4 regions of the Klebsiella grimontii genome follow, and region 4 is predicted to be linked to each of the others. Evidence: predicted binding sites of a transcription regulator. Region 4 holds the regulator's gene; each other region holds the start of a gene.
What was found. Region 4 encodes LexA, which represses DNA repair genes until DNA is damaged. Its sites were predicted from a motif close to TNCTGTATGTACATACAGNA; they were not measured.
Positions count from the first base shown of each region.

Region 1 (7,882 bases), 1.5 Mb from region 4:
TCGGCACCGAGAACCGCCTGTACCTTAACTATCTGCACGTGACCCAGCACAACACCCCCGACGGCGGCATTCCTACCATCGGGCTGCCGGGCTATTCCGCTCCCAACGCCGGCACCTCGGCGCTGAATCACTCCGGCAAGGTCGCCACCAGCAACTTCTACGGCACCGATTCCGACTACGATGATTCCACAACCGATACCGTGACGATGCGTTTCGAGCACGACCTGAGCGACACGACGACGATCCGCAACACCACCCGCTGGTCTCGCGTGAAGCAGGATTATCTGATGACCGCGGTGATGGGCGGAGCGTCAAACATTTCCCAGCCAAACCCTGACGATGTGGGCACCTGGACCTGGTCGCGCCTGGCGAATACCAAAGACATCAGCAACAAGATCCTGACCAACCAGACTAACCTGACGTCGACGTTCTACACCGGCGCTATCGGTCATGACGTCAGCACCGGCGTGGAATTCACCCGTGAAACCCAGACCAACTACGGGGTCTATCCGCTCACGCCTCCGGCGGTGAATATTTACCATCCGAACAGCGACATCTCCATCGGCGGCCTGAACCGCAGCGGCGCCAACGCTAACGGGCAGACGGATACCTTCGGCGTCTATGCTTTCGATACCCTGCAAATTTCCCAGGACTTCGAACTTAACGGCGGGATCCGTCTGGACAATTACCAGACCAAATATGATAGCGCCAGCCTGTGCGGCGGTACCGGACGCGGCGCCATTGCCTGCCCGACGGGGGTCGCGAAAAATACCCCGCTCACCACCGTCGATACCTCAACCAGCGGTAACCTGGTGAACTGGAAGGCCGGCGCGCTGTACCACCTGACCGATAACGGCAATCTCTACGTCAACTACGCCGTTTCCCAGCAGCCGCCGGGAGGCAGCAACTTTACCCTCGCGCAAAGCGGCACCGGCAGCAGCGCCAACCGAACTGACTTTAAACCGCAGAAGGCCAAAACCAGCGAGCTCGGCACCAAGTGGGAGCTGATGGATAAACGCCTGCTGCTGACCGCCGCCCTCTTCCGCACCGATATTGAAAACGAAGTCGAGCAGAACGACGACGGCAGCTATTCGCAGTATGGTAAGAAACGCGTTGAAGGCTATGAGATTTCGCTGGCCGGTAACATCACTCCTGACTGGCAGGTTATCGGCGGCTATACCCAACAGCATGCCAGCGTTCGTGAAGGCGCGAACACCGCCCAGGATGGCACCAGCGCGCTGCCGTATACGCCAGAGCACGCGTTTACCCTCTGGAGCCAGTACCAGGCCACCGATGCGATCGCCGTCGGCGCCGGCGCGCGATACGTCGGCAGCATGCATCGCGGCAGCGACGGCGCGGTCGGCACGCCTTCTTATACCGAAGGCTACTGGGTGGCCGATGCTAAAGTCGGTTACCGCATTAACCGCAATCTCGACCTGCAGCTGAACGTCTACAACCTGTTTGATACCGACTACGTCGCCTCGATTAACAAGAGCGGCTACCGTTATCACCCGGGCGAGCCGCGGACCTTCCTGCTTACCGCCAATATCCATTTCTGATCCACGGCGGGGCGGCAACGCCCCGTTTTCTCAGGAGATAAAACGATGATGTACCATATTCCCGCCGTTCTCACCCCTCAGGAAGTGGACGATTTTACCGCTCAGCTTCAGCAGGCGGAATGGGTTGACGGGCGCGTGACGACCGGCGACCAGGGCGCTCAGGTCAAAAATAACCAGCAGGTGGACACCCGCAGCAACCTCTACGCCGAGCTTCAGGGCAACGTGCTGGCGGCGCTGAACCGCAGTTCGCTTTTTTTTGCCGCCGCGCTGCCGAAGGCGATTTCCAGCCCGCTGTTCAACCGCTACCAGCAGAGCGAAACTTACGGTTTTCACGTCGACGGCGCGGTGCGCAGCCAGGCGCAGGGCGGCTGGATGCGCACCGATCTTTCCGCCACCCTGTTTTTAAGCGCTCCGGAAAGTTACGCTGGCGGTGAGCTGGTCGTCAACGACACCTACGGGCAGCACGCGGTTAAGCTCCCGGCCGGGGACCTGGTGCTCTACCCTTCGAGCAGCCTGCACTGCGTCACCCCGGTGACCTCAGGCGTCCGCGTCGCCTCGTTCTTATGGATTCAGTCAATGATCCGTGACGATAAACGCCGCAGTATGCTGTTTGAACTGGATGGCAATATTCAGAAATTAAAAAGCCGCCACGGCGAAAGCGACGAAGTGCTGTCTCTGCTTAATCTGTACCATAACCTGCTGCGCGAATGGTCAGAGATCTGAGCCTTGTCTGGTCATTTTTTACCCCCATATTCTCTATACTAAAGAGAGAAGAGATAGCGAGGTGAACTATGGCATCAGGTTGGGCAAATGATGACGCGGTGCAGGAACAGATCGACAGCACCATCAACGACGCGATAGCCCGGGCGCGAAATGAGCTGTCATCGGGCGAAAGCAACAAATTTTGTGAAGAATGCGGAGAGCCGATTCCTGAGGCGCGCAGACGGGCGGTGGCGGGAGTCAAATACTGCGTTAAATGCCAACAGGAGAAAGATTTACATAACAATACATTTTCGGGATATAATCGCAGAGGATCCAAAGATAGCCAGCTTCGCTGACCGATATTTACCGTTCATTACCGCATATCGCATTAACTTTTCGCGCACGATTTTTGGCAAACGGAGTGGCAAAATGTGCCCTTCCAGCCCGCTGAACGCCGTCCCAACCGGTTTCGCCGCCACCGGCTAAAATAATTTATTAATATTCAATAAATTAATAATCATTCAAAAAATTAGATTGAGATTGTTAATTTCCTTCGATTTTATCTCCCGCCAAAAACCGTGATACTTATCACATCGACGGAACATCGTCCCCTATACAGAACAACCTGCGAGAGATTAATTATGAAAAACATCAAATACGCTGCTGCCGCTATCGCCCTGTCCGCTCTGTCTTTCGGCGCGTTCGCCGCTCAGCCGGTCACATCGGCTCAGGCAGAGAGCATGAACAAAATCGGTGTGGTTTCTGCTGAAGGCGCGACGACGCTGGATGGACTGGAAGCCAAACTGGCTGAAAAAGCAGAGGCCGCTGGCGCGACCGGCTATAGCATTACCTCCGCTAACAGCAACAACAAACTGAGCGGTACCGCGGTTATCTACAAATAATCGCCAGCATTTCCTGTAGCAACACTCTGTAATGCCACTGTTTTAACCCTGTAAGATCCTTTAATACCCTTGCCTTGCCCGTCCATGCCACTGGACGGGCTTTTTTTTGCCTGCCGATACAGTTACCAGCTCTCAGCCACCTTCGCCAGCCCCTGCTCCAGAGAGGAGGCGACGCCGGTCGCCACCAGACAGCAGGCCAGCTGAATTTTCAGCGATTGCGGCAACGGCTCGCTCCCTACAGAACAGCGCTCAATCCAGCGCGCGGTCACTTCGGGATCTTTTGACGCCGGCAGGACGAGCGCCTGCTCCGCTGCGCCATCCTGACGCTCGTTAACCACCCGCGTACCGGCCGCGTCAATCAGGCTGATCTGCGGACAGCGCTGCGGATTGGCGTAAACTTCGCCTTCGGTACCGTGCATCAGCAGCGCCCGGCCGCCGATCTCGGCAAAGAATTTCGCCACCCGGCCAACGTATTCAGGATGCGATACGCTCGACAGGCGCAGCGCCGCATCTTCAGCAAACGGCGTCGCCAGCTTGGCCAGCGTGTGGGCGCTGTTACGCACCCCCATGCGCCAGCGCATCGCCAGCTGTTTTTCCAGCGGCGGACACAATGCGCCGACCGGCACGTAAACCGGCTGATGGCTGTCTAACCGCGCCTGGGCCTGGCCCGCCTGAAGCGTCGCCGGGATCCCCATCAGTTCAAAAATCGTTTCCGTCAGCACGCGGGTGGGATCGTGGCTCACGCCGTGAACAATCACCGGGAAGCCAAGCTTATGCAGAAGCACGGCGAGCAGAGGCGTCAGGTTAGCCTGCTTGCGCGCGCCGTTGTAGCTGGGGATCACTATCGGCATCGGTTTAGCGACCGGCGGCGTCAGCTTCATCGTATGATTCTGCATCGCTTCATAGAAGCCCTTCATCTCCGCTTCACCTTCGCCCTTGATGCGCAGGGCAATGAGAATGCCGCCGAGTTCGAGCTCAGGCACCTCGCCGTTAAGCATCCGCGAGTAGAGCGCGCGCGCCGTCTCCACGTCCAGGTCGCGGGCGTGATTTTTGCCGCGCCCGACTTCTTTAATGATTTTGCTGTAGTCCATTGCAGGCTCCTCTGAGCTTCTCACATCATCGACACTGCACCGCTAACGCCGTTTGCGACGCGTCTGTTTTGTTTTAGTTTTTACTATAACCTCAGGGACGGCTGGCTGCTCTATCGGAAATACGGGTAATGCATTCAATAAACGCTTACCGTAGTTTTTGGTCAACAGGCGTTTGTCATAAATCACCACCTCTCCCCAGCAGCTATGGCTACGAATCAGGCGGCCAACCTGCTGAATCAGGTTGAATGACGCGCTGGGCAGGCTCTGAACTTCGAACGGATAGCGGTTGAGGCTTTTGAGCCACTCGCCTTCGGTAATCACCACCGGGCTGTCTATCGGCGGGAACGCGATCTTATGAATATGCACCTGGCTTAACAGCTCGCCTTTTAAATCCAGCCCTTCCGCGAAGGATTGCAGCCCAACCAGTACGCTGCGCTCGCCGCCTTCTACGCGTTTGCGATGCAGCTCGACCAACCGGTAGCGAGGCTTATCGCCCTGAACCAGCAGCAGCAGGCGCAGATCGGTAACGTGTTCGAGAAAGCGCTGCATCGCTCTTCCGCTGGCGAACAGCACCAGCATGCCGAGATGCTTTTTGCTCTCGACCTGCTCCCGGAAATAGGCGGCCATCTCGGCGATATGCTGCTCTTCGTTATCGATAAGCGGTTCGTAATGCATCTGCGGAATGACGATTTTGCCCTGTTCGACGTGGTTGAATGGCGAGTCCAGCGCCACAAAGCGGTCTCCCGCCTTCTCTTTCAGCCCGCTCATCTCCTGCAAACGCGAAAAGCTATTCAGCGAGCGTAGCGTCGCAGAGGTGACGACGATATGCGGGACGCTGCGCCACAGCAGCCTCTCCAGCTGTTCGCTGACGCGGATCCCCACGCAGTGGAACCAGATATGCATCTGGCCGTCCCGCAGGTCGCGGGTAACCCATTTGGTCACCGGCGCGCCGGAGGATTGCGCCAGCGATGCCAGCCGCCAGAGTTTACTTTGGCTCTCAAACATCCCCAGCGCGCGGTTCATCTGCAGCAGAACCCGATGCAAACGCACCACGTCGTGGCTGCCGGTTTTTTCGCCCAGATCGTTAAGGAACAGCTCCGCCAGACCGCGCAGCGTCTCGGTGAGCTTCGCCAGCCGCTGGCAGATTTCCATCACTTCCGCCGGTAGCTCTCCCATCGGGAAGCGGTGCTCAGCCTCCTGCCCGGCCGGCATGTACAGGTTGAGGATGTTATTCAGGGAGGAGATGAGTTCGTAGAGCTCCTCGCAATGCCCATTCAGCCGTTCGGGATTGGCCAGCGGCGGCGTGGTCTTAGGGCGAAACTGCTCCATGCAGGTCGCGACCAGCTTCGTAAAAAGATCCAGCTGCAGGCGGTACCACGGGGCGGTAATTTCCGCGCTCATTTCCAGCGCATCGCGGGCCACCTCCGGAAGATGGTGGCCTTCATCCAGCACCAGCAGCAAATGCTTAGGCTCCGGCAGCACCGCTTCGCTCTCCATGGCCGCCATCACCAGCGCATGGTTCGCCACCACCACTTCCGCCTCCTGAATTTCCCGGCGGGCGACGAAGAAGGGGCATTCGCGGTAGTAGTGGCAGTTACGATTCAGGCAGCTGGCTTTGTCGGTGCTCAGGCGGCTCCATAATGAATCATCAACGTTTTTATCGGTATGATCGCGCAGGCCGTCCCATTTATAGCTATCGAGATCCGCTTTCAGCGTCGCGCACAGCTTCTGCTCCGCCTGGTTATTGGGCGTGAGTTCGTCATCAAGAAAGGCCAGTAAATCCTGCTGCGTCGGTTCGGTGCTGGCAAGGGCGGCCAGGTTACGCGGGCAGACGTAGCGCCCGCGGCCAAAGGCGGCGGTAAATCGCAGGTCGGGAATGATTTTGCGCAGCAGCGGCAGGTCTTTGCTGTAGATTTGGTCCTGCAGAGCAACGTTGGCGGTACTGACCACCAGCGTTTTTTGTTCTTCACGGGCAATGGCGATGCCGGGAATCAGATATGACAAGGTTTTACCGACGCCGGTCGGGGCTTCTATCGCCAGATGCCGCCCCTCTTCCCCGGCAAGCGTCTTCGCCACATCGGCGATCATCTGCCGCTGCGGAGGACGGGGAATAAAGTCAGGAATTTGTTCCTGAAGCGCCTTATACCAGGCGGCGATTTGCGCTTTCAGCGCTGCGGTCAAAGCCATGAGAAAACCTGAATACTGTATAAACAGCCACTATTGTGCCATTTTTTCGCCATCGGGAGGAATGTCTTTCTGAGCAAACTGGAATCTCGCTCGAGGTTCAACGTGAGCGAAGAGCATGCCGGGCAAGGAGCCTTACCCGGATAACCCATCCGGGGCATGGCCGCGCGTTCGCGGCTATGCCCGCAGGAGTGACGGGATAGGGTTACTCAGCCGCCGCGGGTTTGCGCGGGCGACGACGGCGAGGAGGTTTACCGTCCTGAGTTCGCGCTTTCGGCGCTTCGCCATCGGTACGACGCGGCGCGGACTGCTGACCGCGACCTTGTCCCTGGCCGCCGCGGCCCTGGCTTTGGCCACCACGGCCGCCGCCGCGCTGCTGCTGACGACCGTTCTGAATCGGCTCGGCTTTGATCGACGGATCCGGCTCATAGCCCGCAAGGGCGATACGCGGGATCTCTTTTTTCAGCAAGCGTTCGATATCATGCAGCAGCTTATGTTCATCCACGCAGACCAGCGACAGCGCTTCACCCGTTGCCGCGGCGCGCCCGGTACGACCAATACGGTGCACATAGTCTTCCGGTACGTTTGGCAGCTCGTAGTTCACCACGTGCGGCAGCTCTTCAATGTCCAGACCGCGCGCGGCGATATCGGTCGCCACCAGCACGCGAATGCCGCCGGATTTAAAGTCAGCCAACGCGCGGGTACGCGCGCCCTGGCTCTTGTTGCCGTGAATGGCGGCGCTGCGGATGCCGTCTTTATTAAGCTGCTCCGCCAGATGGTTAGCGCCGTGCTTGGTGCGGGTAAAGACCAGCACCTGCTGCCAGTTGCCTTCGCCGATCATCTGCGACAGCAGCTCGCGCTTGCGCTTTTTGTCGACAAAATGCACCAGCTGGCTCACCTGTTCTGAAGCGGTGTTGCGGCGAGCGACTTCAATTTCCAGCGGATTATGCAGCAGCTTTTCCGCCAGCGATTTAATCTCGTCGGAGAAGGTTGCGGAGAACAGCAGGTTCTGGCGCTTTGCCGGCAGCTTCGCCAGTACCCGGCGAATATCGTGAATAAAGCCCATATCCAGCATACGGTCGGCTTCATCCAGCACCAGCACTTCAACTTTGTCCAGGCTCACGGCGTTCTGATGTTCAAGATCCAGCAGGCGACCGGGCGTTGCCACCAGGATATCGACGCCGCTGCGCAGCTTCATCATCTGCGGGTTAATGCTCACGCCGCCGAACACCACCAGCGAACGAACGTTAAGGTATTTGCTGTAATCCCGCACGTTCTCGCCAATCTGCGCCGCCAGCTCGCGCGTGGGGGTCAGGATCAGCGCGCGCACCGGACGACGGCCTTTAGCGTGCGGTTCTTTCTGGACCAGGTGCTGAAGCAGCGGCAGCGTAAATCCCGCCGTTTTACCAGTACCGGTCTGGGCGCTGGCCATCAGATCGCGACC
Region 1 covers NZ_CP169721.1:3,858,741-3,866,622, forward strand. Annotated here, with positions in the region: gene ACE3MN_RS18150 (catecholate siderophore receptor Fiu) at 1-1,559, shown strand, start outside; gene ybiX (PKHD-type hydroxylase YbiX) at 1,605-2,282, shown strand; gene ACE3MN_RS18160 (DksA/TraR family C4-type zinc finger protein) at 2,351-2,617, shown strand; gene ybiJ (DUF1471 family protein YbiJ) at 2,903-3,163, shown strand; gene ybiB (DNA-binding protein YbiB) at 3,286-4,254, opposite strand; gene dinG (ATP-dependent DNA helicase DinG) at 4,297-6,441, opposite strand; gene rhlE (ATP-dependent RNA helicase RhlE) at 6,644-7,882, opposite strand, start outside.
Region 1: a site for LexA is predicted at 6,455-6,474, ahead of dinG (ATP-dependent DNA helicase DinG). Genes of this name have one in related genera too.

Region 2 (7,882 bases), 2.3 Mb from region 4:
TTTGCAGGTGCTTTTCCAGACGCGGACGCTCCACCAGGTTCGGCGAGAAGCCGGCCTGATAAAGCCGGTTGAAGGCGGTGACGTAGCTGGCCATCTGGATGCGCCAGTGCAGAAAGGCCCGCTGCGGCCAGATACCGGTGAACAGCATCGCCAGCAGGGAACCGAAGATAACGTCGCCGCTTCGCCAGAGCGCGGTCGTCATATCGCCCGGCGGCGCGCCGACAACCACCGCCAGGGTGATGCCGATCAGCAGCGCCTGGTAAGGCTTTTTGCCCAGCGCCAGCCAGCCGCAGAGGAACATCGCCACCGCGCACCACAGCAGCATGATAGGCAGCGAGATGAGCTCCAGCTTAAGCGCCACCAGCCCGAGCGCCGAGCCGAGGATCGTGCCGCCGATGCGCTCAAACGCGCGCGGTACGACGTTTCCCCAGAAGGAGATTGGCCCCATCACCACCACCAGGGTGATGAGAGGCCAGGTGCCTTCAGGAACGTTAAGCAGGCGCACCAGCACAAAGGTGAGCACAAAGGCCAATGCTATTCGCACGCCATGGACGATGCGGTAATGGCGATACAGCCGAATTTCAAATGGCTTAAGTGATTTATCCGCGCGCACAACCTACTCCGACACAACGAAAAGGCCAATTGTAACTGCTTTTTCGCCGCAAGCATCACGCGAATGTAATAAACCTTGTCCAGCGAAGGGACAATGTTCGATTTACTTCACCGCAGGCTCGACCGCGATGTACATATCAATATCCCAGTAGCCGTCCTGGTTACCATCGTTAAGATAGACTTCAAAGCAGGGTTTCATCGCCATCTGGTGCGTTTTGCTTTGCATCAGGCTCTCGAAGAACTGATACCACGGCGTTGCAAAGTCATAATTCTCGACTCTGGCACGGGCAACCGCGTACTCTCCGCCGGCGATATCGGTCATCATCACGCCTTCGCTGTTGGCGGGGATTGAGTAGTCCTCCGCCACCGTGACGGCGGTCGCGCAGCGCAGCTTTTCCGCCGGGACCTCATCAGGATTGTCGTAGTAAACGGCCACCCACTCCTGCGCCGGAACCTGGCTGTTATCAACCCACATCATTAGCTGTTCAAACCCCTGTTTAACCGTCTGCTCCCAGGGACCGACCAGATGAAACCCGGCAATTTTCTTCTTGCCCACGGACTTAACGTTATATTCCATGCTGCCTCCACCGTTGATAAAATACTGTATATATATACACATAAATTAGCAGTACTATCAGCCATAGTATGTGCGGCAATTCACAAATCCGCGCGGCAAGAAGAGTAAAAAAACCGGCGCCATCCGGTTATAAAATGAACGGCAGCTCGACGCCGATGCTGGCCCCGACATCGTCGCTGGCGCTGTGGTTGGCGTCGGTGTACCACACGGAGGTATTCAGACGTACCGTCGGCATCACATCGCCGCTCCAGCCCAGCTGCACGCCCTTCAGCGTATCGGCGCGCGGGAAGGCTTTATTGATTCGCTGGTTCTTCGGATTGACCTCTGCGTAGACCAGCCGCGCGCTCCAGCGATGGTTCTCTTCGGTTACCAGCTCTACCTTACCGGCATACAGACGCCCATCGCCGCCCATCGCGTCGCCCAGCGGATAGCCCTGCTGGTAGTAGCCGTCTTTATAGATGAAGTGGTTATAGATGTAGTTGGTGCGCCCCATGTTCGAACGGGTATCGTGGGCTTCCAGATACCAGTTAACCGCATTGCTATTCCATTGGTGATGCCCTTCCACGCCGCCAAGATAGAGGTGCGCCGAGGGTAAATATCCGGCTTCGTCCTCGCCGATCATCTGGCCGTAAATGCTCACCGGCCAGCCCAGAGCGGGCGCCAGCTTCAGCTTGAAATCAAAACCGGCCAGCTGGTTGCCGGGATCGTCGGCCGATTCGCCGGTGTTGTCATTGCCGGTCAGACCGTCCCAGAAGCTGCTGAATGATGAAGGTCGCCCTTCGCCGCCCCATTGCATGATGCGTGAGGCCCCCAGCTCCAGCGAGGAGATTGGCGAAAACGTCAGGCGGCCGCCGAAGATTTTGGTATGCGGTACGGCGGCATACTGGCTCATCTGACTGGCGGAAAGCTGATACTGCCAGGGGCCAATCCAGCTCAGCCACGAGGTTTCCGGCGCGCGCTGTTCGGCGCGCTGCAGCAGAAAACCGGTCATCGGCCGCGCGGCATCGGAGCGAATCAGGCTGCCCTCGTAGCCCGGCCCCCACCACTGCGGAATTTGCCCGAACGCAAGCCACTGATTCCACAGCTTTACCGCGCCGTATGCGCCGTTGGCGTTCACGCTCGAACCGTTGCTGATGCGCTTGTCGCCTTCAACATTGCCCTGTAGATGCAGATCCCACCCTTCGCCGCTGTTGTTCAGGGCGAGAGAAAGCGACTGGTCGGCGGGATAGGACTGGGCAAACCCCTGCGGGGTTCCCGGCTTATCAGTGGAACTGTAACCGGTAACGCGCACGTCGGCTTTCAGCGCCCTTAAACGCTGATTTACACGACTCAGAACCCCCCGCTCTGCGGAGGTTGTCGGATGCGCGTTGGCCAACGCGCGGTTAATCTCCTCCTCGCTCAGAGGCCAGGTCGACAGGCTTAACGCGAGGGTTCCGCGGTCGGATAACCAGGCTAAATCATTGCGAAATTCGTTATCGGCCAGAACGAGGCCAGAGGCAAAACTGGCGGTGCTAAAAACGGCGAAAAGTCCCAGAGAAAGCGCACTACGCGCAAAGTATTTCATCTTCCCAGCTCCATTTATGGCGCACAAACGCCAGGCTTTTTCCTGAAGGGTGACCGGGTAAGGTAATGGAGTGAAAGTAAACGAAGCGCCAACCGAAGCGGCATAATAATCAAACAGCTACGAGATGCCGCTCCGGGCGGAGCGGCGCGACAGTTACAGTTTTTGATGCAGATAATCGCTAAAGCGCGACAGCATGCCGCCCTTGCCAACGCTTTCCAGCGTCACCAGCGGCCAGTGGGCCACCACTTTATCACCATCGTACAGGGAGATTTCTCCCACCCGCTGATGGGCGGCAATCGGCGCTTCCAGCACTTTGTTATCCAGCACGTATTTGGCCTTAATGCGCGCGACTTCCGACTTCGGCAGCGCTAGCCAGAAATCCTGATCGGTCCCCAGCTTAATCTGCTCTTTATCGCCATACCAGATTCGCTCAACGCCGACCTGCTTGCCATCCTGCAGGACCTGGACGGTATCGAAGTTTTGCTGGCCCCAGTGCAGCAGCTTCGCCGCCTGCTGTTCGCGCCCTTTCGGGCTGTCGGCTCCCATCACCACCGCAATCAGCCGACGCTGGCCGTCCACCGCGGAGGCAATCAGGTTGAAGCCGGCGCCGGAAGTGTGGCCGGTCTTCAGACCATCGACGTTCATGGTCTTATCCCACAGCAGGCCGTTGCGGTTCTGCTGGGTAATGCCGTTCCACGTCAGGCTCTTCTGACTGTACATATGGTAGACGTCCGGCTCGCCGTGAATAATCGCCCGCGAGAGCACAGCGAGATCGTAGGCCGAACTGTGCTGCCCCGGCGCGTCCAGGCCGTGGACGGTTTCAAAATGGGTATCCTGCAAATGCAGTTTTTCCACGTAGCTGTTCATCAGCGCGACGAACTGCGGCTGGCCGCCGGCGACGTAGTCCGCCAGCGCCACGCAGGCATCGTTGCCGGAGTCAACGATCAGCCCGCGGCTTAAGTCGCGTACGCTGACCCGATCGCCGGGCTTAAGGAACATCAGCGAAGAGCCGTTAAAGACCGGGTTACCCTGCGCCCAGGCGTCTTTACCGACGGTGACGATGTCGTCAAAGGTGATGCGGTGGCTGTCGATGGCGCGATCGACCACGTAGCCGGTCATCAGTTTGGTCAGGCTGGCGGGATTGCGCTGCTGATGCTCGTTACCGGCGGTCAGGATCTGGCCGGTGGTGTAATCCATCAGCACCCAGGAACCGGCCTGAATAGAAGGAGGCGTCACGTTGACGGGAAAATCATTGGCGGCAAATGCGCAGGAAACGCTCGCAGCGAGCAAAGATACAGCAATAAACAAACGGCCTTTCAACGGCATATCCTCTAAATTGACAGATTCGCCGTCCTTTTTACGGAACTTCTCGTTTCAAATCAGGGTTTAATTGCAAGAAAATATGACACCGCCGGCAAGGGGCAAAGGCGATACCCTTCTGATGGCCCGGCAAATCGTTTACCATGATGGCTGCTCGCCACCAGGGATAATGAACAGATTATGCAAGATAGCGCCAACCAGCCCGGATTTTTGTTTCACGATTACGAGACCTTCGGCACCAGTCCTTCGCTCGACCGACCGTCGCAGTTTGCCGCCATCCGCACCGATGAAGACCTCAATATCGTCGGCGAACCCGAAGTCTTCTACTGCAGGATCGCCGATGACTATCTGCCGCAGCCGCAGGCGGTTATGGTTACCGGGATCACGCCGCAGGAGGCGAACGCCAAGGGCGACAGCGAAGCCGCCTTTGCCCGTCGCGTTCACGATCTGTTCACGGTGCCAAAAACCTGCATCGTCGGCTACAACAACGTGCGCTTCGATGACGAAGTGACGCGCAATATCTTTTATCGCAATTTTTACGATCCTTACGCCTGGAGCTGGCAGCACGACAACTCCCGTTGGGATCTGCTGGATGTGATGCGCGCCTGCTACGCGCTGCGCCCGGAAGGGATCAACTGGCCGGAAAACGAAGAGGGCTTACCGAGCTTCCGCCTCGAGCATCTGACCGTCGCCAACGGCATTGAGCACAGCAACGCCCACGACGCGATGGCCGACGTTTACGCCACCATCGCGATGGCAAAGCTGGTGAAAACCCAGCAGCCGCGCCTGTTTGACTATCTCTACGCCCACCGCAATAAGCGCAAGCTGGCGACGCTGATCGACGTGCCGCAAATCAAGCCGCTGGTGCATGTTTCCGGCATGTTCGGCGCAGCGCGCGGTAACACCAGCCTGGTGGCCCCGCTGGCGTGGCACCCGGACAACCGTAACGCGGTGATTATGGTCGACCTGGCCGGAGATATCGCTCCCCTGCTGGAGCTGGATGCCGACACCCTGCGCGAGCGGCTGTATACGCCGAAAAGCGAGCTGGGCGACCTGCCCGCGGTGCCGATTAAGCTGGTCCACCTCAATAAATGCCCGGTGCTGGCGCAGCAAAACACCCTGCGTCCGCAGGATGCCGACCGGCTGGGCATCAATATCCAGCGCTGTCTGGATAACGCTCAGCTGCTGCGGGCCAATCCGCAGGTGCGTGAGAAAGTGGTGGCGATTTTTGCCGAAGCGGAGCCGTTTGTGCCTTCCGATAACGTCGATGCGCAGTTGTATAACGGCTTTTTCAGCGATGCCGACCGCGCGGCGATGAAAATCGTGCTCGAAACCGAGCCGCGCAACCTGCCGGCGCTGGATATTACCTTCGCCGATAAGCGTATTGAGCGCCTGCTGTTCAACTATCGCGCGCGCAACTACCCCGGCACGCTCGATGAAGCCGAGCAGCAGCGCTGGTTAGAGCACCGTCGCCAGGTATTTACGCCTGAGTTTTTGCAGGCCTACGCCGATGAGCTGCAGATGCTGTATCAGCAGTATGCGGATGATAAAGAGAAGCTGGCGCAGCTGAAGGCGCTGTGGCAGTACGCGCAGGATATTGTTTGATTGGCAGAAATTCCCGGAGGCGGCGCGTTGCGCCTGTCCGGGCTACAAGCCCGCAGGTTTTGTAGCCCGGACAGATGCGCAGCATCGCCTCCGGAAAACGTTGCTTAGCCTTTGGCGCGGCTGGCGATAATCGCCTCTGCCACGTTGCGCGGGGCTTCCGCGTAATGGTGGAACTCCATACTGTAGGTCGCCCGGCCCTGGGACATTGAACGCAGCGTGGTGGAATAGCCAAACATCTCGGCCAGCGGCACGTCGGCGCGGATAATCTGGCTGCCGAACCGCTCCTCCATCCCCTGCACCATTCCGCGACGGGAAGAGAGATCGCCCATGATATTCCCGGCGTACTCTTCCGGGGTCTCCACTTCCACGTGCATCACCGGTTCAAGAATAACCGGGTCGGCCCTGCGCGCCCCTTCCTTGAAGCCAAATATCGCCGCCATGCGGAAAGCCATCTCCGACGAGTCGACGTCATGATACGAACCAAACGTCAGTGTCGCCTTGATATCCACCACCGGATAGCCCGCCAGCACGCCAGTGCCCATCGCTTCGCGCAGCCCTTTTTCCACCGAAGGGATGTACTCGCGCGGCACCACGCCGCCTTTGGTCGCGTCTTCAAACACGAAACCGCTCCCCGGCTCCAGCGGTTCAAGGGTCAGCACCACGTGGCCGTACTGCCCTTTACCGCCGGACTGGCGGACAAACTTGCCTTCCACCTCTTTGACCGTTTTGCGGATCGTCTCGCGATAGGTCACCTGCGGACGCCCGATATTCGCCTCAACGCCAAACTCGCGCTTCATGCGGTCGACGATAATCTCCAGATGCAGCTCGCCCATCCCGGAAATGATCGTCTGGCCGGACTCCTCGTCAGTATGCAGACGAAACGACGGATCTTCCGCCGCCAGCCGCTGCAGGGCGATACCCATTTTCTCCTGGTCGGCTTTGGTTTTCGGTTCAATCGCCAGCGAAATCACCGGCTCCGGAAACTCCATCCGTTCGAGGGTAATCACCGCATCCGGGGCGCACAGCGTGTCGCCGGTAGTGACATCCTTCAGGCCGACGCAGGCGGCAATATCCCCGGCGTGCAGTTCGTCCACCTCATGGCGATCGTTGGCCTGCATCAGCACGATGCGTCCGATGCGTTCTTTCTTGCCTTTCACCGGATTCCACACCGCATCGCCTTTTTTCAACGTCCCGGAATAGACGCGGATAAAGGTCAGCTGTCCGACATAGGGGTCGGTCATCAGCTTGAAGGCCAGCGCCGAGAACGGTTCGTCGTCGTTCGGGTGACGTTCAGCAGGTTGCCCTTTCTCATCCACGCCCTGAATCGCCGGGATATCCAGCGGCGACGGCATCAGCTCAACCACCGCATCGAGCATCCGCTGCACGCCTTTGTTTTTAAACGCGCTGCCGCACAGCACCGCCTGGATTTCGCCCTTCACCGTACGCTGGCGCAGTCCGGCAACGATTTCCGCCTCGCTCAACTCGCCGGTTTCGAGATACTTATCCATCAGTTCGTCGCTGGCTTCCGCCGCCGCCGAGACCATTTTCTCTCTCCACAGCCGGGCGGTTTCCACGAGATCGTCAGGCACCGGCGCATAGCTGAAGGTCATCCCCTGGGTGGCGTCGTCCCACAAAATGGCGCGCATTTTGATGAGATCCACCACCCCGGTAAAGTGCTCTTCGGCGCCAACCGGGATCACAATCGGTACCGGATTGGCCTTCAGGCGATCGGTCATCATCTGCACCACGCGGAAAAAATCCGCGCCGGGGCGGTCCATCTTGTTGACGAAGGCCAGCCGCGGGACGTGGTATTTATTCGCCTGCCGCCAGACCGTTTCCGACTGCGGCTGCACGCCGCCGACGGAGTCGTAAACCATCACCGCGCCGTCCAGGACGCGCATGGAGCGTTCCACTTCGATGGTAAAATCCACGTGCCCTGGGGTATCGATGATGTTAATCCTGTGCGGCTCGAAGCTGCGGTCCATACCGGGCCAGAAGCAGCTCACCGCCGCGGAGGTAATGGTGATCCCGCGCTCCTGCTCCTGCGCCATCCAGTCGGTGGTTGCCGCGCCATCGTGTACTTCCCCCAGCTTGTGACTCATCCCGGTATAAAACAGGATGCGCTCGGTGGTGGTGGTTTTGCCGGCATCGATATGCGCGGAGATACCGATGTTGCGATAACGTTCGAGGGGGATGGGTCGGGG
Region 2 covers NZ_CP169721.1:1,937,814-1,945,695, reverse strand. Annotated here, with positions in the region: gene ACE3MN_RS09175 (FUSC family protein) at 1-613, opposite strand, end outside; gene sbmC (DNA gyrase inhibitor SbmC) at 716-1,189, opposite strand; gene ACE3MN_RS09165 (capsule assembly Wzi family protein) at 1,317-2,753, opposite strand; gene dacD (serine-type D-Ala-D-Ala carboxypeptidase DacD) at 2,907-4,073, opposite strand; gene sbcB (exodeoxyribonuclease I) at 4,254-5,678, shown strand; gene fusA (elongation factor G) at 5,783-7,882, opposite strand, start outside.
Region 2: a site for LexA is predicted at 1,212-1,231, ahead of sbmC (DNA gyrase inhibitor SbmC). Genes of this name have one in related genera too.

Region 3 (7,882 bases), 2.3 Mb from region 4:
TAGTGATAAATCGGTTCGCCGTTGTAGGAGAAACGCGTGGTGCCGTCCGGCATCAGGCCCTTACCCTGGGTGGCGCGGACCGCCTGGCAGAGGTTGGTTTTGCCTGATTTACAGAACTTACATTCGCGGCATTCAGCGGTATACAAAGGAATAACGTGGTCGCCCGGCTGCAGGCTGGTCACGCCTTCCCCGACTTCGACGACAATCCCGCCGCCTTCATGGCCCAGCACCGCCGGGAAAACGCCTTCCGGATCGTCGCCTGAGAGGGTAAAGGCATCGGTGTGGCATACGCCGGTATGGGTGATCTTGACCAGCACTTCGCCTTTTTTCGGCGGCGCGACGTCAATCTCTACGATTGAAAGCGGCTGGCCCGGGCCAAACGCGACGGCTGCACGTGATTTCATATCTCTCTTCCTCGTGGTGATTTTATTTTAAATAGGATCGTAGCAGATGCCCGACTTCCGCCATTCTGGCGGCGCGCTGATCGGGCGTCGTTTCGCCGCTAACCAGTTCATCCTGCAGGTGAATTTCCACCATCTCCCCCATCAGGCCGTTAGCGGCGCCGCGTATTGAGGCGATTTGCTGCAGAATGGTCATACAGGGTTCGCCGGATTCCAGCGCCCGCTCGAGCGCTTCAACCTGGCCACGAATGCGCCTTACCCGGCTGAGGGCACGCTTTTTATCTTCAGGTGAATGTGGCATGGTGACGCCCTCCATATCATATAGGGGGGTATACTATATTTATTGTTGCCGTGAGGCAAATGCGTTCGCCGCTTTAACCGTAGCATAGCGGCGAGAATTTGCGCTTAGCTGAAGTTGAGGATCCCGAAGAAAGAGACAAAAAAACCCGCCGAAGCGGGTTTATCGAGGTTTAACGCCTGCGCGGCATCATCCGCAGCAGCGTGTTATCTTTCCACAAATAGTGGTGCATCAGCGCCGCCAGCGCGTGCAGGCCGATAATAAAGTAGCCGGTATTGGCCAGCAGCTCATGCCACGCTTTCAGGGTATCCACCAGCTCAAAGTCGCTTTCCGCCGCGTGCGGCATGGTCAGGCCAAAAGCGAACCAGGGGTTGCCGCGGTAGTACATCATGACCATGCCGATGGCCGGCAGCGCGATAAACAGCAGATAGATAACCAGATGCCCAAGATGCGCGAAGCCGGTCATCATCGGCGACGGTTTAGGCACAATCGGCGGCGTCGGGGATTTGAGGCGCACCAACAGACGCACCGCCATCAGAACAAAAATTGAAATCCCGCAGGAGACGTGGATCATATTAATCACGGGCCGCGCGCTGCGGGGGAAAAAGCCCCGTAGCTCCATCGCCGCGTAAGCGCCAATCACTAAAAAAAAGACCAGCCAGTGGATGCCTATTTGCAGACCAGAGTATTTATCGCGCATGAGAAACCCTTAATAAAACGGTGATATCGCCAACATAAACACCTTTTATTAAAAATTCATTAACTTTTACGTACTTATAAAAAAACAATTGTCGGTTTCGCGCAGATAAAGCAAAAGCAGCGGGTTACCTGCGGCGCGGCAATACGAGGAACCTATACCTCAACCTTGACGCTGTATATAATCACAGTACAATACGGTCTGCTATTACCATTAATGGGATAAAAAATGTTCGTAGAGCTGATTTATGACAAGAGAAATTTCGAAGGATTAGCCGGCGCTAAAGAGATCATTCTGACGGAATTGACGAAGCGAGTGCATCGCATTTTTCCCGATGCCGACGTTCGCGTTAAACCGATGATGACGCTGGCCTCCATCAATACCGACGCCAGCAAGCACGAGAAAGAGCAGATCAGCCGCGCCGTGCAGGAAATGTTCGAAGAAGCTGACATGTGGATGCAGGAAGATTAACGGGCGACATTCGAGGAAATAATGAATACCTTCACCATCATGGCTATCCCCTTCTTCGCCGCAGCGATCGTTATGCTGACGCTGGGGGCAACCAGGAAAAGTCGTGCCTGCGCTATCGTGGGCGGCGTTTTGCTGGCCGCGACCGTGGTAAACGCGGTGACGGGCATGGCGCTACAGGGCGGGTAACAGAATGAGTTTTGTTTGGTACATGGCGCTGATATGCGTTGCGATCGCGTATCTCATGATGCGCTTCCTTCCTGTTTAACCCCGGGTTTGCGCATACCCGGGCTTCAAATAGCGTTCTTTTTACCGGCGGGATCATAACCCCTTACGCACCAGCGTCGCCGCCTGTTTAAAAATCTCATCCTCGACGCCGTCCCCCTTCTGTCTTCCCAACCTCACCAGTTCTTCGACAATACTTTCCCGGTTAATAGGCTTCTGCTCAGAAACCAGACCAATGACCGCCGCGCCGATGGCAAGACCAATCAGCCCCGTTTGTTCGTCTTTGTTCTTCATCGTTCCGCTCCGTTATGCCCGAAAAAAGTTTAGCAGCCGCATCCGCGACTGCAACCCGAGCATCCGCAGGCTTTGGCGCCAGCGAAAACGGCTTCAGAGGACATGCGGATGCCGGGTCAGACAAAGCCAGCCTCCGGCTCGTTAGCCTGTTGCGGGACGCTAAAAAGTGTGAAGTTGATCAAAAACAACAAAATGACGCTCTGAGAGGCGTATTTGTATTACCGCCGCGCCGGGACAGCCCGGAGCGTGACGACACGATGATGAAAAGGAGAAAAAACCATGATCACATACGATCGTAACCGCAATCCTATTACCAACGGCAGCCAGGTGATGATTAATGGGACGGGCAAAACCGGTAAAATTATCGCTATCCATTCTACGGGTTTGACCCCAGCCCAGCTGCGTCGTAATAAGACCGTTGAAGTTGAAGGGGCTGAAGGGAAGTTCGAACCGGTTGAACTGATCCGCCTTGGCCTCCACTAAGGAGGCGACAGCCGCTGCGGCATCGCCCAAACGCCGACTATCGGCTGGCGACGCCCGGCGGTTCTACTACCGACGTTCCGCGCCATGGCTGCTCTTCGCCTGATACATGCGCCGGTCCGCCACCGCGACGATCTCATTGAGGCTATGATGCGCAGCGGGATCGTATTCAACGCAGCCCCATGAGAACGCCAGCTGCCACGGATTGCCCGCCTGCTGATTGTACTCCGCGACGTTCTTGCTAAGCTGCTCCATCGCCAGGCCCGCGGTTTGCTGCGAGGTATTGGCAAGCAGGATGATAAATTCGTCGCCGCCCTGCCTGGCAATTAAATCCGACTCTCTGAAGGTGGCCTTCATCAAATCGGCAATCGCCCTCAGGGCTTTATCTCCCTGTTCATGACCCCAGGTATCGTTAATCAGCTTAAAGCGATCGAGATCGATAAAGATGAGGCTCGCTGGTTCATTCCGCCGTCTGGCGGTCAGCAGCGCGTACTCCGCTAACGACATAAAGCCCCGGCGGTTGAACAGCCCCGTCAGCTCGTCGGCGGTCGCCGCGTCCAGCACCTTGAATTCATCTTCAACGATGGCGGCCAGGTCGCTTAAGATTTGTATTTCATGAACGGAGAAAGCGCGCGGCTTGTGATCCATCAGACAGAACGCGCCTACCGTCGCGCCGTCAGGCAGCTGCACCGGGTAGCCAGCATAAAAGCGGATAAAAGGCGCTTCGGTGACCAGCGGGTTATCGTGAAAGCGCAGGTCCTGCTGCAGGTCGTTGACGATTAAAGGGTCGGTCTGCAGGATAGTATGCGCGCAGAATGTGATATCCCTCGGCAGGGTATCCACTTCCAGTCCGGCGCAGGATTTTACGTGCAGGGTATTTTCCCCCACGAGGCTAATCGAAGCCACCGGTAGATCGTAGAGCGTACGCGCAAGCCTGGTCAGGCGATCGAAACGCTCTTCTTTTCCGCTGTTTAATAATCCGGATGTCCGCAGCGATTGCAGACGGCGCAGTTCATCTGGATGAAGTCCGGCTAATTTCAATTTTTCTCTCTTACGTTATCAGGATAAATGACGCAGCGCTTACCAATGAAACGCGCATCAGGCTGTTAACAGACGATTCACATGTGTTATCTGATGAGTTAAGCATATATCGCTGGCTCGTCAAACGAGACTTCAGGCGCGCTCCGCCGCGGCCCACTCCCTCAGCTTCGCTTTCAGCCACTGGCTCGCGCCGCGCTGCCCGCTCCGCTTATGTGAATAGATTTTCACCTCGAATGGCGGAACCTCAAACGGTAGTTCAAAAACCTTCAACTTCGCCGCGCCGAGCATTTTTTCCGCTGCCGAGCGCGGTATCGCCATAAGCAGTTCACTTTGCGCAATAATGAAGGGCGCGCTCAGCATAGAGGGCGTTTTGATGGTGATATGCCGCGCAAACCCCATTTTCGCGAGCTGTACGTCGAGAACCCCCTGGCTTTCATTCCACGGGGTAACCACCAGATGCTGGGCTGCCAGGTAATCCGCCAGCGTTAGCCGGGACCGGCCGGCGTGGCTTATCGCAACATAATCATCTTTCAGCCAGCAGATCTCATCCAGCTCCGGATGCTCTGCTTCATTCAGGGCGCTAAACCCCAGCGCTAAATCCACCTCGCCGGCCAGCAGTTCCGTCAGCGCCGGGCTGTGCGGCAGATAGCGCAGCTCGAAACGCAGGCCGGGCGCCTGTTGCTGTAGCCTGGGCATCAGCGTAGGGAAAACGCACTGCGCGGTGAAATCCGTGATCGCTATCTGTAAGCAGTCGGTACTGGCTGAGGCGACAAACTTCGGCTGCGGGGTCAGCTCCTGATCTAAAAACGTTAACGCCGAGGCAATAGAAGGCGCGAGCTGGGTGGCGAACACGCTGGGGCACATACGATGCCCTTCGCGATAGAAAAGCGGATCATTGAGCGCGGCGCGCAGCCTGGACAGCGCGTGGCTTAACGCCGAGGTGCTCATCGCCAGCTCTTCCGCCGCCAGGCGCACCGAACGATAGCGGTAGACCGCCTCGAATACCGGCAGCAGGTTCAAATCAAGACGGCGAAGGGCTGGATGCATAATATTCATCATTACGTGATTTCATTGCACTTAATTCTTCTAACCTTAACGTTTATGCTTTGCGGTATCAAACTTACGATGGCACAACAGGTAATCCAATGAATATGACCATTCGTCAGGCCAGCCCGGCGGACGCAAAAGCAATTTATGACATGATTTACGAGCTGGCGGTGTATGAAAAGGCGCCGGAACAGGTGGTCACCACGGTTGAGGAAATCCAGGCATCGCTTTTCGCCAGCGACAGCAAAACGGAAGCGTTAATCTGCGAGATTGACAATAAGATCGCCGGCTACGCGGTGTTCTTTACCAGCTATTCCACCTGGCTCGGCCGCAACGGCATCTATATGGAAGATCTCTACATCACCCCCGAGTTTCGCGGCCGCGGCGCAGGAAAAGCGCTCCTGAAAACCATCGCTCAGCTGGCGGTAAAAAGAGAGTGCGGTCGCCTGGAGTGGAGCGTGCTCGACTGGAACCAGCCGGCCATTGATTTTTATCTGAGCATTGGCGCCGTTGCGCAAAGTGAGTGGGTTCGCTATCGCCTTGACGGCGCTGCGCTTACCGCTTTTGCTGAACTGGGCAGGGCCGCCGACTAGTCCGCCATCAGGCGGGTCCTTCTCTGGCCCGCCTTTTCACTCCGTTGCCAATATGCCCCTGGCGTATAAAGCTGAAACAAAAAATTATTACCCCTTAACGCCCCGCCCGCAACCCGCCGAATTTATTCACTTTTCCGTTCGCGTTTTTATCAGCATTTAACGGCGCCAAATAAATCGCTGGTTGCCCTATCCCGACGGCTGAACTAAGCCTGGAGAAGTTTTCACCTGACCTGGAGATTCTTCATGAGCAAACTTGGGATTAATGGATTTGGGCGTATTGGACGTTTAGTACTGCGCCGGTTACTGGAGGTCGACAGCCCTTTAGAGGTCGTGGCGATTAACGACCTGACATCACCTAAAGTGCTGGCCTACCTGTTAAAGCATGATTCAAACTACGGTCCTTTCCCATGGAGCGTGGATTTTACGGAAGATGCGCTGATCGTTGATGGCAAAAAAATTACCGTTTATGCGGAAAAAGAGGCTCAGCATATTCCGTGGAAAGCGGTAGGCGCCGAGCTGATTGTCGAGTGTACGGGTTTTTATACCTCCGCGGAGAAAGCGCAAGCGCATCTGACCGCCGGGGCTAAAAAAGTGCTGATTTCCGCGCCCGCTGGCGACATGAAAACCATTGTCTATAACGTTAACGACGACACGCTGGACGCCAACGATACGATTATTTCCGTGGCCTCCTGCACCACCAACTGCCTGGCGCCGATGGCGAAAGTGCTCCATGACGCCTTTGGTATAAAGGTGGGGACCATGACCACTATTCACGCCTATACCGGTACGCAATCGCTGGTTGACGGCCCGCGCGGCAAGGATTTGCGCGCTTCCCGCGCCGCGGCGGAAAATATCATTCCGCATACTACCGGGGCGGCGAAAGCCATTGGGCTGGTTATTCCCGAGCTTAGCGGCAAGCTGAAAGGCCACGCCCAGCGCGTACCGACCAAAACCGGGTCGGTGACTGAGCTGGTGTCAGTGCTGGAGAAAAAGGTCTCCGCCGAAGAAGTCAATCAGGCGATGAAAAACGCGGCGGCGAACAACGAATCATTCGGTTATACCGAAGAGGAGATCGTTTCGTCGGACGTTATCGGCAGCCATTTCGGTTCCATTTATGATGCCACGCAGCTGGAGATTGCTGAGGTTGGCGATCTGCAGCTGGTGAAAACCGTGGCCTGGTACGATAACGAGTATGGCTTCGTTACCCAGCTTATCCGGGTGCTGGATAAATTCGCGAAGTAAGGCGCAGACTACTCGGCACGCATAGCCCGGGTAAGGCGTCAGCCGCGACCCGGGGGGTGGGACGGTCTGCGGGCTGGGTAGCCGGACAGATACACAGCATCGCCTCCAGGAAATGATGCCATCCTGCGCTCTGCTCCCGGGGGCGGCGCGGAGCGCCTTGCCCGGGCTACAGGTACGTGCGGCCTGCGTTTGGGTAGCCCGGGTAAGGCGTCAGCCACGACCCGGGGGGTGGGACGGTCTGCGGGCTGGGTAGCCGGACAGATACACAGCATCGCCTCCAGGAAATGATGCCATCCTGCGCTCTGCTCCCGGGGGCGGCGCGGAGCGCCTTGCCCGGGCTACAGGTACGTGCGGCCTGCGTTTGGGTAGCCCGGGTAAGGCGCCAGCCGCGACCCGGGGGGTGGGACGGTCTGCGGGCTGGGTAGCCCGGACAGATGCGCAGCATCGCCTCCGGGAAACGCTGCCGCTCCTCTGCTAAATCAGGCCTGCAGATAGACCACCTGAGTTTGCAGATACTCATTCAGGCCGTGACGTCCGTCGGCGCCGCCGATGCCCGATTTACGCCATCCGGCATGGAAACCCTGCATCGCTTCGAAGTTTTCGCGGTTAATATAGGTTTCGCCAAACTTCAGCCCCTTAATCGCCTTCATCGCGACGTTCAGGTCGCGGGTATAGATTGACGACGTCAGCCCATAATCGCTGTCGTTGGCCATCGCCAGCGCCTCTTCAAGGGTATCAAACGCCACCACCGGTAGCACCGGACCGAATGTCTCTTCATGCACGATATCCATCTCCTGGCGCACGTCCAACAGCAGCGTCGGCGGATAAAAATAGCCCCTGCCCGTCACCGCTTTCCCGCCAAGGGCGACGCGCGCGCCCTGGGCGACCGCTTTTGCCACCTTCTGCTCAACGCGCGCCAGCGCGGCGGCGTTAATCAACGGTCCCATTGCGATATCGTCGCGAGACACCGGATCGCCAAACTGCACCGCCTTCAGCGCTTCGCCCAGACGGTTAACGAAGCGATCGTAAATGCCTTTTTGCACGTACACGCGCTCAACGCAGTTACACACCTGCCCGCTATTAATGACCCGAGAAT
Region 3 covers NZ_CP169721.1:3,000,910-3,008,791, forward strand. Annotated here, with positions in the region: gene ACE3MN_RS14150 (S-(hydroxymethyl)glutathione dehydrogenase/class III alcohol dehydrogenase) at 1-404, opposite strand, end outside; gene ACE3MN_RS14155 (metal/formaldehyde-sensitive transcriptional repressor) at 427-702, opposite strand; gene cybB (cytochrome b561) at 872-1,399, opposite strand; gene ACE3MN_RS14165 (DinI-like family protein) at 1,625-1,867, shown strand; gene ACE3MN_RS14170 (hypothetical protein) at 1,889-2,053, shown strand; gene ACE3MN_RS14175 (hypothetical protein) at 2,186-2,383, opposite strand; gene ydfZ (putative selenium delivery protein YdfZ) at 2,663-2,866, shown strand; gene ACE3MN_RS14185 (diguanylate cyclase) at 2,933-3,904, opposite strand; gene ACE3MN_RS14190 (LysR family transcriptional regulator) at 4,037-4,960, opposite strand; gene ACE3MN_RS14195 (GNAT family N-acetyltransferase) at 5,050-5,544, shown strand; gene gap (type I glyceraldehyde-3-phosphate dehydrogenase) at 5,788-6,786, shown strand; gene aldA (aldehyde dehydrogenase) at 7,266-7,882, opposite strand, start outside.
Region 3: a site for LexA is predicted at 1,569-1,588, ahead of ACE3MN_RS14165 (DinI-like family protein). Genes of this name have one in related genera too.

Region 4 (7,882 bases):
CGGTAATACCGCTGCTCCTGCCTATAGCGCGCCGGTCGCCGCTCCGGCCCCGGCTCCAGCGGCGAAAAGCGAACCGATGCTCGACGATACCGAAACCTACTTCAACAACGGTATCAAGCAGGCGGTTGCGAAAGGCGATATCGACAAGGCCCTGAAATTGATGAACGAAGCTGAACGTCTTGGCTCGAAATCTGCTCGTTCCACCTTTATCAGCAGTGTAAAAGGCAAGGGGTGACCGTCTCCCCGCAATGCTGATGTTTAGGCACAGCCTTTAGGTGCGTCCGTTCGGGCGCACTTTTTTTTAGCGCGCGGCGGCCTCTGTTGCACGGCTGTTGCGCGGATGATCGTATATTGACGTTTGCCCGCCCCCCATCCTCCATTCTGCGATACAATACCTTTACGTTATGTACCGGAGATTCAGGCATGCCACATTCCGCGCTTACGCAACTGCGTGCGCTGCGTTATTTTGCCGAGATACCCCCGCTGGATGCGCATCTGCGCGACTGGCTATTGCTGGAAGACTCAATGACCAAACGCTTTGAGCAGCAGGGGAAGAAAGTCAGCGTCATCATGGTTAACGAAGGCTTTGTTGGATGCGAGGCGCTGGCCGGTGAGGAGTCCCTGTTACCGAGCGAACCCCGCTACTGGCTGCGGGAAATCATTCTTTGCGCCAACGGTGAACCCTGGCTGGCCGGTCGCACCATCGTGCCGGAATCAACGCTGAGCGGCCCTGAACTGGCGCTACAACAGCTGGGACAAACGCCGTTGGGCCGCTATCTCTTCACGTCATCGACGCTAACCCGCGATTTTATTGAAATTGGTCGTCATGCAGAGCTGTGGGGGCGCCGTTCCCGCCTCCGGTTGAGCGGCAAACCGCTGCTGCTGACGGAACTGTTTTTGCCTGCATCGCCGTTGTATTGAGAGGAAAATGAAATGGAGTGGAGTCTGACGCAGAACAAGCTGCTGGCGTTTCATCGCCTGATGCGTACTGACAAACCGATCGGCGCGCTGCTGCTGCTGTGGCCGACGCTGTGGGCGCTATGGGTGGCGACGCCGGGGATACCGCCGCTATGGATCCTCGCCGTTTTCGTCGCCGGCGTCTGGCTGATGCGCGCCGCTGGCTGCGTGGTCAACGACTATGCCGATCGCAAGTTTGACGGTCACGTCAAACGTACGGCCCGCCGCCCGCTGCCGAGCGGCGATGTGAGCGAAAAAGAGGCGCGAACGCTGTTTGTTGTGCTGGTGCTGCTTTCATTCCTGCTGGTGTTGACCCTGAACACCATGACCATTCTGCTGTCGATAGCGGCGCTGGCCCTGGCGTGGGTGTATCCGTTTATGAAACGCTACACCCACCTGCCGCAGGTCGTACTGGGCGCGGCGTTCGGCTGGTCGATCCCGATGGCGTTTTCGGCGGTGAGCGAGTCGCTGCCGCTGAGCTGCTGGCTGATGTTCCTCGCCAATATCCTATGGGCGGTGGCCTACGACACCCAGTATGCGATGGTCGATCGCGATGATGACGTCAAAATCGGTATCAAATCGACGGCGATCCTGTTTGGCGACAACGATCGCTTAATCATTGGTATCTTACAGGTGGCGGTACTGGGCCTGATGGCCGCGGTGGGCTGGCTGAGCGGGCTGGGCTGGGAGTATTACTGGTCGTTGTTTATCGCCGCGGCGCTGTTCGCCTGGCAGCAGAAGCTAATATTTAAACGCGAACGCGATGCCTGCTTTAAGGCGTTTATGAACAATAACTACGTTGGGCTGGTGCTGTTTCTTGGCCTGGCGATGGGATATATGCAGTAGCGCTGTGGGTTTCCCGGCTTGCGGCGTAAACGCCAAAGCCGGGCTACAAAACCGCATGGTCCGGTAGCCCGGCGCAGGCCGGGATATCTTGTTAAACGTTACGCTTCATCCTGGGTAACGCTTTCAATCGTTAACCGCACATCAGAAGTAATCAGATCCGCCAGCATGCGGTAGATCTTCAACGTCTCTTCCGGCTCGGCGTCGCCGGTATCGCTGATATAGCCTTCGTCGCGCAGGGTCAGCACCAGCGTGCTGAACACCGCTTTATCGAAGAACTCCGGCGCATTGATGCCGTGCAGAACGGACAGGCGCTGCGCCACGGTGCGGCTCTCTTTCTCCAGCGAACTGCGGTTGATTGACGGGTTGGCGCTCAGCAGCCAGAAGGTGATGGCGTAGCGCTGCAGCGTTTCGCGCGCGCCTGCGGCCAGCAGCTGCAGAGAACGGGCGTGAGACGGATTAACGCTCACCTCATCGTCGTTCAGGGCGATCAGACCCTGACGCTGCATCTCGGCGATCAGCGCATCGACGACGCCCGCCAGCTCCGCTTTTTCCCAACGCAGGAACAGCTCGGCCTTGAGGAACGGATAGAACATCTCGACGTGACGCAGAATTTCGGCGCGGGTAATACGACGATGCTGAGTGACGATGGCGGCTAACAGCGACGGCATCACCAGCATATGGGCGATGTTGTTGCGGTAATAGGTCATCAGGACGGCCTGCTCGCGCGGTAGAATGATGATATCGCCAATCGTATCTTTCTCGACTTCGAACTTGTTCATCTGCAGCGCGTGGTCGATAAGCTCGCTGGCTGAGGCCGCAGGCGTGGTCGCATCCGCTGAATATGGCACGTTGCGCAGCAGGGCGAGATAGCACTCCAACTGCTCGGTGAGCTGCTCGCGGGTCAGCGAACGCTGACGCGACGCCAGCAGCGCGGTACAGCACAGGTTCATGGCGTTTGCCGCGCCGGCATTATTGATGCGTACCATCAGATCCGAGGCGATGTTATTCACCGTCGGCGTCAGCCAGGAAGGACGGACCGCTTCGATAGGGTCGATAGATTCGCGCCAGTCCGGCACGTGCTGGTTCAGATAGGCCATCAGCGGCAGCGGTTCGCCGAAGTTAACGTAGCCCTGGCCGAGATTGCGCAGCTTGCTCAAGCCGCGCAGCATCTGCGGCAGACTCTCTTTCTCTTTCGTCGCGCCGCGCAGCTCTTTGGCGTAGGTGCCGACCTCCATCACGTGCTCGTAGCCGATGTAAATCGGCACCAGGGTGATAGGGCGGTTACCGCCGCGCAGCATCGCCTGGATGGTCATCGACAGGGTGCCGGTTTTCGGATCCAGCAGACGACCGGTACGTGAACGACCGCCCTCAACGAAGTACTCCACCGAATAGCCGCGGCTAAACAGCTCGCCAAGATATTCGCGGAATACGGTTGAGTAGAGCTTATTGCCCTTGAACGTGCGGCGAATAAAGAACGCGCCGCCGCGACGGAAAATCGGCCCGGCGGGCCAGAAGTTCAGGTTGATGCCGGCAGCGATATGCGGCGGCACCAGGCCCTGATGATAAATGACGTAAGAGAGCAGCAGATAGTCCATATGGCTGCGGTGGCACGGGACGTAGACTATCTCGTGGCCTTCGTGCGCCAGCTGGCGGACACGCTCGGCGTTATGGACGTTGATACCCTGATACAGCCGGTTCCAGGTAAAGCCCAGCACGCGGTCGGTCAAGCGAATCATCTCATAGGAGAAGTTCGCGGCGATCTCTTCCATCAGGGCGATAGCGTTTTGCTGAGCCTTCTCATGGGAAATTTTCTTGCTGCGCGCTTCGTCTTCTACCGCGCGGGCAATGGCTTTTGACGCCAGCAGTTTATTAAACAGATCCTGGCGCGCAGGCAGGCGCGGGCCAACCGCCGCCAGGCGCTGGCGGGCGAAGTGCATGCGCGCCACGCGGGCCAGCTTCTGAGCGATAGTTTTATCGGTACCGTGCTCGTCCGCCATCTTGCGCAGCGAGACCGAAGGCGAGAAACGGACGAAGCTATCGCGGCCCAGCCACAGAACGGCGAAGAATTTTTGAATGCCGTTGAGCATACGCAGCGGCGGGTTAACCTCGCCTTTTTCACGCCCCGGCGCGCGACCGAACATCACCGAAACCGGCACCATCTGCACGTCAAGATCGGGATGATTGCGGTGTAAATCCAGATAGTCGTGAAAGAGCTTGATAGACTCTTCTTTCGGCGTGTAATAGGTGAACACGCGCGGCCCGCCGTGGATAAATACGTAGCGCGGAAGCAGGGCGCCGTCGATCTCGAGCGGCTCCAGCGGGTCCGGTAACTCATGTTCCAGACATTGCGCGCGCAGCGTCAGCAGGTCCGCCTTCGAATTGTAGGGCAGGACGTACATAATGGGACGCGAGGTATCCAGGCCTAATTCCTGCGCAGGTTGCGCCGGAATCGACTTGCTTTTTACCAGCGCCCTTAATGGTAAATTCAGTAATTTATAGTAAATTCGTTGCCAGCCAGACATAGACGATGTGAAGCCTCTGGTTAATCATGCAAATGCGCCGCAAGAATAACAGAAAGTGCGCAAAATTTCCGTTGTAACGCGGCAAACGCGTACACTCATTGACGTCATTTACATAAAAAGGTTTGTTTGATGGCCAATAATACCACTGGGTTAACCCGAATTATTAAAGCGGCCGGGTATTCCTGGAAAGGATTCCGTGCGGCGTGGGTCAATGAGGCCGCATTTCGTCAGGAAGGCATCGCGGCCGTTATTGCCGTGGCGATCGCCTGCTGGTTAGACGTCGATGCCATCACGCGGGTGCTGCTCATTAGCTCGGTCCTGTTAGTGATGATAGTTGAAATTATCAATAGCGCGATTGAGGCGGTGGTTGACCGTATCGGTCCCGAGCATCATGAGCTTTCGGGGCGAGCGAAAGATATGGGATCGGCGGCGGTACTGCTGGCGATTATCATCGCGCTGATCGCGTGGGGAACGCTGCTGTGGGCGAACTACCGCTAAGTCTTGTCGTAGCTGCTCGCAAAACGGAAAGAAACTCCTGATTTTTGTGTGAAATGTGGTTCCAAAATCACCGTTAGCTGTATATACTCACAGCATAACTGTATATACACCCAGGGGGCGGAATGAAAGCGTTAACGACCAGGCAGCAAGAGGTGTTTGATCTCATTCGGGATCATATCAGCCAGACGGGCATGCCGCCGACGCGTGCGGAGATTGCTCAGCGCTTGGGGTTTCGCTCCCCAAACGCGGCGGAAGAGCATCTGAAAGCGCTGGCGCGTAAAGGCGCAATCGAGATCGTTTCCGGCGCCTCCCGCGGTATTCGTCTGCTGACGGAAGAAGAAACCGGTCTGCCGCTTATTGGCCGCGTCGCGGCAGGTGAGCCGCTGCTAGCGCAGCAGCACATTGAAGGCCACTACCAGGTGGACCCGGCCATGTTTAAGCCGAACGCCGATTTTCTGCTGCGTGTTAGCGGTATGTCGATGAAGGATATCGGTATTCTCGATGGCGACCTGCTGGCTGTCCATAAAACGCAGGATGTGCGCAATGGTCAGGTGGTTGTGGCGCGTATCGACGAAGAAGTGACCGTGAAGCGTCTGAAAAAACAGGGTAACGTCGTGGAATTGCTGCCGGAAAACAGCGAATTCTCGCCGATCGTGGTCGACCTTCGCGAACAAAGCTTTACTATTGAAGGCCTGGCCGTCGGCGTTATCCGCAACGGCAACTGGCAATAATCTCTTCATCTCGCAGCATCATCATCTGAAGCATGATGCTGCGTCGTTTTTCCTCATTTAGGCGCTTTCTCCATGCTTTTTAACGCCGCCGACAAAGCCCTGTGGCGCTTAGCGCTGCCCATGATCTTCTCCAATATCACCGTTCCGCTGCTGGGGCTGGTGGATACCGCCGTTATTGGTCATCTCGACAGCCCGATTTATCTGGGCGGCGTGGCGGTTGGCGCAACGGCGACCAGCTTCCTCTTTATGCTGCTCCTTTTTCTGCGTATGAGCACCACCGGGCTGACGGCGCAGGCGTTTGGCGCCAGGGATCCGCAGCGGCTGGCGCGCGCGCTGGTGCAGCCGCTGGGCCTGGCGCTGGCCGCCGGGCTGGCGATTGTGCTTTTCAGGATCCCGTTGATAAACCTGGCGCTGCATATTGTCGGCGGTAGCGAAGCGGTGCTTGAACAGGCCCGACGCTTCCTTGAGATTCGCTGGCTAAGCGCGCCGGCCTCGCTGGCGAATCTGGTTCTGCTGGGTTGGCTGCTGGGCGTACAGTACGCCAGAGCGCCGGTGATTCTGCTGGTGGTCGGCAACGTCCTCAACATTGTGCTCGATTTATGGCTGGTGATGGGCCTGCATATGAACGTGCAGGGGGCGGCGCTGGCGACGGTCATGGCAGAATACGCCACTTTCTTTATCGGACTGCTTATGGCGCGGCGCGTACTGGCGCTGCGCGGCGTATCCCTGTCGATGCTGAAAAACGCCTGGCGCGGCGATATACGCCGTCTGCTGGCGCTGAATCGCGACATCATGCTGCGCTCGCTGCTGCTACAGCTCTGCTTCGGGGCGGTGACGGTATTTGGCGCCCGCCTCGGCGCCGATATCGTCGCGGTCAATGCGGTCCTCATGACGATGCTGACCTTTACCGCCTATGCGCTGGACGGCTTTGCCTATGCCGTTGAGGCGCACTCCGGGCAGGCCTACGGCGCGCGTGACGACAGCCAACTGCTTGCGGTCTGGCATGCGGCCTGCCGCCAGTCAGGGTTGGTGGCGCTGGCGTTTGCGCTGATTTACGGCCTTGCCGGTGAACAAATTATCGCGTTGCTGACCTCGCTGCCTTCGCTACAGCAGTTGGCCGATCGCTATCTGGTCTGGCAGATGATCCTGCCGGTCATCGGCGTTTGGTGTTACCTGCTGGACGGTATGTTTATCGGCGCGACGCGCGGCGCGGAGATGCGCAACAGCATGGCGGTCGCGGCGGCAGGGTTTGCCCTGACGCTGTTAACCGTACCGGCGCTCGGTAACCACGGGCTGTGGCTGGCGCTGGCGGTATTTCTCGCCCTGCGCGGCGCTTCCCTGGCGGTTATCTGGCGGCGGCACTGGCAGCGTGGAACCTGGTTTTCATAGTGCATTTAGTTCATCTGATGGTTAAAGATTCCGAATAATAAATCTTACTCAGAATACTCATCTATAGTTAAGTCATGTCCGGTACACAGCGGGCTGTTCATTCACCGAACGATAACCGAACGATGAGGAATGCATGATGAATAAAGACGAAATCGGCGGTAACTGGAAACAGTTCAAAGGTAAAGCGAAAGAAAAATGGGGCAAGCTGACCGACGATGACATGACCGTCATTGAAGGCAAACGCGACCAGCTGGTGGGCAGAATTCAGGAACGTTACGGTTACGCCAAAGACCAGGCAGAGAAAGAAGTGACCGACTGGGAAACCAAAAACGACTATCGCTGGTAGCGAAAACGCCGTGTTTTAACCCACTGTTATTGCCTGCACGATCGGTACATGGAGGTACCGCTACCCTTGTTTCCCGCTGCGGCTAACGCCTCAGCGGGCTTTCTTTTTGATCTGGATGGTATGGTCGTGGTGGCAGTGGCCCGGCGTACTGCAGGCTTCCACTTCAACGCAGGCGGCGCACAGGCCATGAGCCTCAATGACGTTGTGGCGCAGAGCGAACCCCATTCTTGCCGCCAGCGTATGCATAATATCTTCGACGCCTTCCGCACACTCTTCTTTGACGCCGCCGCAGCGGTCGCAGATAAACATCGCCGAGCTGTGGGTTGGCTGATCGAAAAGGTGACACAGCACGTAGCTATTGGTGGATTCCACCTTATGTACGAACCCTTGCTCCAGTAAAAACTCCAGCGCCCGGTATACCGTCGGCGGTTTCGCCTGAGGTTCTTTTTCACGAAGGAGATCGAGCAGGTCATAGGCGCTGATTGCCCCTTGCTGCAGGCTCATCAAACGCAATACTTCGAGGCGCTGCGGGGTCAGGCGCACGCCACGCTGCGCGCACAGCTTTTCAGCATGCGCTAACATTTGTTGCGAAG
Region 4 covers NZ_CP169721.1:5,329,473-5,337,354, reverse strand. Annotated here, with positions in the region: gene malM (maltose operon protein MalM) at 1-235, shown strand, start outside; gene ubiC (chorismate lyase) at 424-921, shown strand; gene ubiA (4-hydroxybenzoate octaprenyltransferase) at 934-1,803, shown strand; gene plsB (glycerol-3-phosphate 1-O-acyltransferase PlsB) at 1,902-4,325, opposite strand; gene ACE3MN_RS24985 (diacylglycerol kinase) at 4,455-4,823, shown strand; gene lexA (transcriptional repressor LexA) at 4,946-5,554, shown strand; gene dinF (MATE family efflux transporter DinF) at 5,627-6,943, shown strand; gene ACE3MN_RS24970 (CsbD family protein) at 7,080-7,289, shown strand; gene zur (zinc uptake transcriptional repressor Zur) at 7,380-7,882, opposite strand, start outside.